Linked DNA regions of Simiduia agarivorans SA1 = DSM 21679. The protein of the gene in region 1 interacts with the protein of each later gene in a pairwise test. Links are inferred from orthologs where the notes say so. Each region holds a gene or a part of one and is shown in the gene's direction. Other genes may lie near its edges.

Evidence for each region. The genes of interacting proteins can lie anywhere in the genome.
Region 2: the proteins of M5M_RS17425 (region 1) and dnaA interact in binary tests that used the Escherichia coli proteins (3 or more experiments, as listed by UniProt). The link is inferred for Simiduia agarivorans SA1 = DSM 21679 from one-to-one orthologs.

The regions. Positions count from the first base shown.
Region 1 is NC_018868.3:3,903,289-3,909,156, reverse strand. What follows is about bases 1,418-4,362. They hold M5M_RS17425 (D-sedoheptulose-7-phosphate isomerase), read left to right. Parts: upstream 1,418-2,568; coding sequence 2,569-3,156; downstream 3,157-4,362. Other genes in these bases: M5M_RS17415 (acetyl-CoA C-acyltransferase), read right to left, coding at 3,827-4,362; M5M_RS17420 (BON domain-containing protein), read left to right, coding at 3,156-3,728; M5M_RS17430 (YraN family protein), read left to right, coding at 2,201-2,539; M5M_RS17435 (penicillin-binding protein activator), read left to right, coding at 1,418-2,201. In the rest of the region: rsmI (16S rRNA (cytidine(1402)-2'-O)-methyltransferase), read right to left, coding at 1-294; more of M5M_RS17435, read left to right, coding at 336-1,417; more of M5M_RS17415, read right to left, coding at 4,363-5,005; M5M_RS17410 (LemA family protein), read left to right, coding at 5,333-5,868. UniProt on the Escherichia coli protein: Required for the timely initiation of chromosomal replication via direct interactions with the DnaA initiator protein.
Region 2 is NC_018868.3:2,746,586-2,749,557, reverse strand. It holds dnaA (chromosomal replication initiator protein DnaA), read left to right. Parts: upstream 1-760; coding sequence 761-2,185; downstream 2,186-2,972. Other genes in the region: dnaN (DNA polymerase III subunit beta), read left to right, coding at 2,274-2,972. UniProt on the Escherichia coli protein: Plays an essential in the initiation and regulation of chromosomal replication. Binds in an ATP-dependent fashion to the origin of replication (oriC) to initiate formation of the DNA replication initiation complex once per cell cycle.

The DNA.
Region 1 (5,868 bases):
GACCAGCTGGTACCCCGGGTCGGACACCAGGGGGGTGCCCGCATCGGAGATTAACGCCACTGATTCCCCCGCCAGCAGCCGATCAATCAACTTTTGGGTGGCCTGGCCATCGCTGTGGTCGTGGTAGGCCACCAGCGGGGTGCGAATGTGAAAGTGTTCCAGTAAACGGCTGCTATGACGTGTATCCTCTGCCGCAATCACCGCAACCGTTTGAAGAGTTTCTACGGCTCGCGGTACCATATCGCCCAAATTGCCGATTGGTGTAGCCACCACGTATAAAGCTGACTCGTTCATGGGTACACTTTTGACCTGCTCATTGGAAGCTCAATCATACCATGTTTAACATCCCGACCCGCCTCTGCCTCTCCGGCCTGGCCCTGTGTTTACTGCTGTCCGCCTGCTCTGCACCGGTCAAGCAATCCGACCCCGATATTGTCGAAGCCACGGCCGGCAGCTCTCAGGAAGCGGTACAGGCATTACTGCTGGAGGCCCGGCAGGCCAAGTCGCCGGAGCGCGAGCGTCACATTATTGCCGCCGCCGAGCAGTTGATTGCACTGGGCGACAATGAATGGGCCGACAACCTGCTCAGCGCCATCAGCCGGGACCAACTGCAGCAGCAAGACCTCTGGCATTACACCCTGGTGTACAGCCAATTGGCGATCGCCCAGAACAACCTGTTCACCGCCCAACAAGTGTTGATGAACCCGGGCCTCGACAGCCAATGGGAGCTGATGCCAAAAGCCACCTACGTGGCCATCAGGCAAATGCGCGGCGAACTGATGTCGACGCTGGGTGAAACCCAGTTGGCCATCAGGGAATACGTTGCGCTCGACCACGTATCGCTGTCACCCGTAGAGGCCACCGGCAATCAGGTTGCCCTGTGGCAAACATTGATGGCACAGCCTTTGTGGGAGCTGGAGCAATTAGCCGGCAACAGCCAATCGCGGGAAGAGCTGGGCTGGTATCAGCTGGCAATCTTGTCCAAGAATAACCAGAACCAACTGGAGGCTCAGCTCGCCGGCGTCGAGCAATGGCGAGCCCAATGGCCCGACCACCCGGCGGCCGCGCACCTGCCGCAAGATCTGCAGTTGCTGCAACAACTGATTGAAGAGCAACCCAAGCAGGTGGCCCTGTTGCTGCCGGTGAGCGGGCGTCTGGCCCGCGCCGGTAAAGCCATTCAGGACGGTTTTTTTGCCGCCTACTATCAGGCCGTGGCAGCCGGTCATCAACATCCCGCCATTCGCGTCTATGACAGCAACACCCAGGATATCGCAGGCCTCTATCAGCAGGCAGTAGACGAAGGCGCCGAGCTGATCATTGGCCCGCTGGACAAGGACAAAGTGGCCGAGCTGGCCCTCTTACCCGCACTGCCGGTACCCACGTTGGCGCTGAACCGGTCCGAACAAAATGGCAGTCTGCCCCCCCCACCGCAGCTGGTGCAGTTCAGTCTTGCCGCAGAAGATGAAGCCCGCCAAGCCGCCCGCCGGGCATGGCTGGAAGGTCACAGGCTGGCGATGGTGATTGCACCGGAAGCCAGCTGGGCTGATCGCGCCGCAGTGGCGTTCATCGCCGAGTGGAATCAGTTGGGAGGCACGGTCGTTGATTATGCCAAATTCACCGGCAAAGCCGATTACTCAAAAATTATTTCGCGCGCATTGCTGATTGACCAGAGTAAAGCCCGCGCTGCACAAGTGCGTAATATTCTTGGCCGCACCATGGAGTACGAACCCCGGCGCCGCCAGGATGTGGATATGATTTTCCTGACCGCACTGCCGAACCAGGCCCGGCAGGTAAAACCCACGTTGAAATTTCACCTGGCCAGCGACATTCCGGTATACGCCACCAGCCATATCTACACCGGCGAACCGGACCCAAAACTGGACAGCGACATGAATGGCATCCGGTTCAGTACCCTGCCGTGGATTTTCGACACCCAGCGTCCGGAAAAGCTGGCGATCGACGCCTATTCGCGCGACCCGGCCTTTAACCGGCTCTATGCCATGGGGGTAGACGCATTCTACCTCTATCCTCGCCTGCGCCAGCTGCGGGAAATTGACGGCACCCGCGTTTTCGGCGCCACTGGCAACCTGCAATTGAATACCGCTGGCCAGATCGAGCGGGAACAGATGTGGGCCAGTATACGGCGCGGCAGAGCGGTACCCATGCCGATGGTGGTAAGCCGCCAGAGCGATGACAGCTGATGACCAGGGGTGCCGAAGCCGAACAAAAAGCGGAGGCATTTTTAACCCGCGCGGGGCTCACTACACTCGCGCGCAACTACCTCTGCAGCCGGGGCGAACTCGATCTCATCATGGAGCACCTTGGCACACTGGTTTTTGTCGAAGTCAGGCTTCGCAGTCACGCCGCCTTTGGTTCGGGTGCCGAATCTGTCACCGCTGGCAAGCGGCGCAAACTGAGACTTGCGGCCGAACATTATTTGCAGGCGCACCCTGATCGCCACCATCAACCCGCCCGCTTTGATGTGGTCTGGTTTGATGATTTACAGTCGGACCCCCATTGGGTAACCAACGCTTTTTGAAATACACCGCGAACACCTGAGAAAACACCATGGAACAACGCGTCATTCAGCGCTTCCACGAAAGCATTGAAACCATCATGAATGCCGGCGAGGGCTTTGCGCCTCTGCTGGCGGATGCCAGCCACGCCATGGTCCAGGCGCTGCTGAGTGAACGAAAGATACTTACCTGCGGCGTAGGCCTGGCGGCTGCCAACGCACAAACCCTGGCCAGTTGCCTGGTGAACCGATTCGAGCAGGAAAGACCCAGCCTGCCAGCCCTATGTCTGGCCAACGACGCGCTCAACCTGAGCGCCGTGGCAACCGATTCGGGCTTAAACGATATTTTTGCCAAACCCATACGGGGACTGGGGCAAGCGGGCGATCTGCTGGTAGTATTTGCCACCGGCGGCAACACCAGTGCAACGGTGCAAGCGATCAGCGCCGCACGCGACAAAGAAATGAGCATTGTGGCGTTTACCAACGAACAGTGCGGCGACCTGGCCAGCATGCTGGCCAGTCAGGATTTCGAATTGAAAGTGCCTACCCTATCGGCGCCCCACGCCCATGAGGTGCACCTGTTGAGTGTTTTTTGTCTCTGTGATCTCATAGATCAGCAATTATTTGGAGGTTTCGCGTAATGCGGATTTTATTGTTAGCAAGCTTTTTGGCGCTGCCATTGTTCCTGAACGGCTGCAGCCATATCGTGGGTGCGGCGCACGAAGAACCCGTTGGCGTGGATAAAAAAGAACGCACTCTGGGATCGGCCATCGACGATGAAAAAATTGAGGTTTCTGCATTGGTGAACATCCGCAAGGCCTCACCTTTGTTGGAAAACGCCAACATTTCTGTCACCAGTTTTAACGGCATTGTGTTGCTGACCGGCCAGGTACAAGCGCCCGACATGAAAGCGCTCGCCGGCGAAGAAGTGCGCAAAATCACCCGCGTTCGCGAAGTTCACAACGAGCTGGCCATTCAAGGCAATGCCTCCTTCCTGACCGCCACCAGCGATACCTGGCTGACATCCAAAGTCAAAACCAAAATGATGACCGACATGAACCTGGACAGCGGCCGGGTTAAAGTGGTGACGGAAGATGGCGTAGTCTACATTATGGGCTTACTGACCCAGGCCGAAGCCAAACGCGCCAGCGAAATTGCCCGCACCACGGGTGGCGTGCAGAAAGTCGTGAAAGTGGTGGAATACATTAACTAGTTGCTAGTAACAACCGTCAGTTTTTCAGTTATCGATAGTCAAAAAAAGCGGGCAATGCCCGCTTTTTTTGTTCCGGAGACTAGCCAGCCACTGTTTTTTCAGACTAGCTCCAATGCCACCGCGGTGGCCTCGCCGCCGCCAATACACAAGCTGGCCACACCACGGGCTTTGCTCTGGTGCAACATAGCACCCAACAAGGTCACCATGATACGCGCACCACTGGCACCCAGAGGATGACCCAGTGCGCAGGCGCCACCGTTGACGTTCACTTTGGCGTGGTCGAGCTCCAGTTCGGTCATGGCCGCCATGGCCACGACGGCAAAGGCCTCGTTGATTTCGTAGAGGTCCACGTCGGCGGCCGACCAACCCACCTGCTCAAGCAGATTTTTCATGGCCGCCACGGGCGCCGTTGTAAACCACTCAGGTGCCTGTGCGGCCTGACTGTGGCCGCACACCCGGGCAATGGGCTTAAGGCCGCGTCGGCTGGCTTCCGACGCGGTCATTAATACCAAAGCGGCCGCACCGTCCGATATTGAGCTGGCATTGGCGGCAGTGACGGTGCCGTCTTTTTTGAACGCCGGCTTCAACGTGGGAATTTTTTCCGGGCGCGCATTGCCGGGCTGCTCATCGGTATCCACAACCACTTCACCCCGCCGGTCGGCAATGGTCACGGGCGCCACTTCGCGACGGAAACGCCCTTCGGCAATGGCTTTGTTCGCGCGATCCAGCGAGGTCAACGCATAGTTGTCCTGGGCCTCACGGGTAAACTGGTACTTGTCAGCACACTGTTCGGCAAAACTACCCATCAGGCCACCCTGATAGGCGTCCTGCAGGCCATCCAGGAACATATGATCCAGCAGTTCGCCGTGACCAAGTCGATAACCCGCTCGCGCCTTGGCCAGCAAATAAGGCGCATTGGACATACTTTCCATGCCGCCGGCAACAATCACTTTGCCGTGGCCAAGCGCCAGCGCATCGGCGGCCATCATCACGGTTTTCATGCCCGAGCCGCAGACTTTGTTAATGGTGGTACAGGGCGTGCGGTCAGACAGGCCGGCTTTCAGTGCCGCCTGTCGCGCCGGCGCCTGACCCACACCGGCAGGCAATACGCAGCCCATCAACACTTCGTCCACCTGATCTGCGGCCACACCCGCATCGGCCAGCGCGGCCTTGATGGCCACCGCACCCAGATCGGGTGCTGAGACCGCGGACAAAGCCCCTTGCATGCCCCCCATGGGCGTGCGCGCCATACCTACAATCACAATGGGATCTTTCATAACCGCTCCTCGTACGCTGCTTGATCACTCGCTTCCAGTCTGCAACAGCACCGCCGTTGCACGCAATGCATTGCAGTATAACCAAAGCCGTGTCAGCCAGCCCTGGGCGATGCGCTCTGTCACTGGCAGGGTACGCCGTGCAGGCGTCATTGGCGCCGATCTGGAGCAACAGAAAGCTGTTTTCGGGCCCGGTTGTTAACAGCAGTGGCGTTTTGAGGCAGGGCGGATAATTGCGTTCATCTTGCCGGCAGGACCGTTAACCGAGTGACTTCACTGCCAGCCCTGCACTCATGCTACCATCGGCCAAACGCACACGGAGGAGCCTCTATGGGAACCGGAACTATTGTTACATTCGTCATCATTGCCCTGCTGCTGTTTTACATCGTAGGTATCTACAACCAGTTGGTGGCGCTGAAAAACCGCTTTGAAAATGCCTTTGCGCAGATCGAGGTTCAGCTCAAACGCCGCTACGACCTGATTCCCAATCTGGTGGAAACCGCCAAGGGTTACATCAAGCATGAACGCGAAACGCTGGAGGCGGTCATTGCCGCTCGCAACCAAGCTGCGGCTGGACTGCAAGCCCTGAAAGGCCATCTGGACGACGCTGGATCGGTGGCCCAGCTGAATCAGGCCGAAGGCATGCTCGCTGGCGCCATGGGACGGCTGAACGTGGTGATGGAGGCCTACCCCGACCTCAAAGCCAACCAGAACATGATGCAGCTGTCCGAAGAGCTCACCTCCACCGAAAACAAGGTGGCGTTTGCCCGCCAGGCCTTTAACGACGCCGTCACGGCTTATAACAGCTACAAGCAAAGCTTCCCGCCGGTGTTTTTTGCCAATTTATTTGGCCACGGCAAAGACGC
Region 2 (2,972 bases), 1.2 Mb from region 1 along the record:
ATCAATCGCGCAACCAGTACGCGAAAAGAGGGCGGATTCTAATGAATCGGGAGGGGTAAATCAACGTAAAAGTTGCATAATTTTTGGGCGCTGACGGCATGCTACCAGATGTTGTGGTTGTTTGTTTTTACGACAACTAATGCGCCGGTTTTACCCCACTTATCACCTACTTATTCAGATATTTATCCACAGTTTATAAACCATGATTGAGTATGCGCTAAGGTTACGGATCCAGCGATTCACTCAGAAATTGATAGTTAACTTATTGAAAAATAAACAAATTAAAATAATATGCGAACAAACCTGAGATTGTCTGTGGATAACTCAAACCGACACAGGTAGAATAATCCACCTTCGCTAAGGACTCGTTTTCCGGTGTTCAGTTTGGGGGCGGAGCTGGTGAGAAATGACGCCGTTTGAGTGTTTTTTTCGCAGCGTTCCAGAATGACCGGAGCAGGTTGCACTACCTGATGTTCGGGTGCCTATTAACCGTAATCGACTATTTCAGTTAATAGGAGCTTGTAAGGGGAGCTTGTAATCGGTGCTTGTATCCGAGAGCCGGGGAAGTGGAAAGGGAATAAGCAAACGCTGAAACGATTCGCTTCCCCAATCTTGCCGGTGTTGCGCGCGAGATAGTGATCAAAAGATACGGTGTGACCTGATAATAAAGAACCCCTGACCGGTTATTCGGTGGGGCTTACAGGCTGCCACCCAGAGTCTTTGTCAGCGATTTTTTCTGAATTATTTTGAAAGCCAATTGATGTTGGGGGATATCCCTTTGCCAGAAACAATCTGGAACCAGTGCGTGACCAGCCTGCAAAATGAACTCTCGCCCGAGCAGTTCAACACCTGGATTCGCCCGCTTCAACTGGATGTGAGCGCTGGGCATGCCCAACTCACGCTGCTGGCGCCCAACCAGTTTATTAAGTCCTGGGTGTCCGATAAGTTTCTGCCGCGCATTGCCGAGCTGGTGAGCTCCCAGGCCGGTGACAGTATAGAAGTGGTGTTGGGCGTGGCTAACCGCCAACAGCCAGCTGTGCGATCACGGGCCACGTCGCCCGTGAGCCAGGATGCCGTGCAGGTGAGGGAGGTTGTTGCTCCTGAGCCAGCGCGGGCCACTGCGCCACAAGAACGCGCTGCCAATGTGGATGGTGGTCTGAAGCACCAACATCGCCTGAATACCCAGTTTACCTTTCCGCGCTTTGTTGAGGGTAAGTCCAACCAGTTGGGCCTGGCAGCAGCACGGCAGGTGGCCGAAAATCCCGGCGGGGCCTATAACCCCCTGTTTATTTATGGTGGCGTTGGATTGGGTAAGACCCACTTGATGCACGCCGTGGGTAACGCCATGTTAGAGCGAAACCCGAACGCAAAAATTCTTTACCTGCATTCCGAACGTTTTGTTGCGGATATGGTGAAGGCATTGCAGCTCAATGCCATCAACGATTTTAAGCGTTACTACCGGTCGCTCGACGCACTGCTCATTGACGATATTCAATTTTTTGCCGGCAAGGAGCGTTCGCAGGAAGAGTTTTTCCACACCTTTAATGCGTTATTAGAGGGTGGGCAGCAAATCATTCTGACCTGTGACCGTTATCCCAGGGAGATTGAAGGGCTAGAAGAGCGATTAAAATCGCGCTTCGGTTGGGGATTAACGGTGGCTGTAGAGCCGCCGGAGCTCGAAACCCGGGTGGCCATCCTGATGAAAAAGGCGACTCAGCAAAATCTGACATTACCTCATGATGCCGCGTTTTTTATTGCCCAACGGATACGTTCCAATGTGCGAGAGCTCGAAGGCGCGTTAAAACGGGTTGTCGCCAATGCCAGTTTTACCGGCAGACCGATAGACGTGGAGTTGGTGAGGGAGTCACTCAAAGATCTGTTGGCGCTGCAGGATAAACAGGTATCGATCGATAATATCCAGCGGGTAGTGGCGGAATATTACAAAATAAAAGTCAGCGATTTGCATTCCAAGCGGCGCAGTCGGTCTGTTGCACGTCCTCGCCAGGTAGCGATGAGCCTGGCCAAAGAGCTGACCAACCACAGTCTGCCGGAAATCGGTGAAGCCTTTGGCGGTCGCGACCATACCACGGTGTTGCACGCGTGCCGTAAGATCAAAGAGCTGCAAGAGGAAAGCGCTGATATCCGCGAGGATACAAAAAATTTGCAACGGCTGCTCACCAGCTAAAAAGCCCGGAACGCCTGCAACAACCGCAGAGTAATCTGGATATAATAAGCCCAAACTGACCTATTAGATTTCCTATAAGAGAGTGGTTATGAAATTTACAGTATCGCGGGATGCGTTGTTAAAACCGTTGCAATTGGTCGCCGGTGTGGTCGAGCGGCGTCAGACGTTGCCGGTCTTGTCTAACGTATTGATCGTGTTGGATGGCGAAAAACTGTCACTCACCGGTACTGATCTCGAAGTGGAAATTGTGGGGCGGATTCAGCTGGAACACCCGGGTGATTCTGGTGAGATTACCGTGCCTGCGCGTAAGTTACTCGACATCTGTCGCTCATTGCCCGATGGCGCTGATATTGAATTCAAAGAAGACAACCAAAAGCTGATGGTTAAGAGCGGCCGTAGCCGTTTTACGCTGTCTACCTTGCCGGCCAATGATTTCCCCAATGTAGAAGATGGGCCCAGTGATCTGTCGTTCACCTGCCCGCAAAAAGATATCAAACGTTTAATTGATAGCACGTCCTTTGCGATGGCGCAGCAAGACGTTCGCTATTATCTGAACGGTATGCTTTGGGAGGTTACGTCCGGTCAATTGCGTGTGGTTGCGACGGATGGCCATCGTTTGGCCATGTGCACGCGCACCATGGAGATTCAAAGTGCGGAAAAAGTTCAGGCGATTCTCCCCAGAAAGGGCGTGATTGAGCTTGCACGTCTGTTGAGTGATGGTGACCAAACAGCAGAGGTGGTGCTAGGTGCTAATCATGTGCGAGCCGTAACCACGGATTTCACCTTT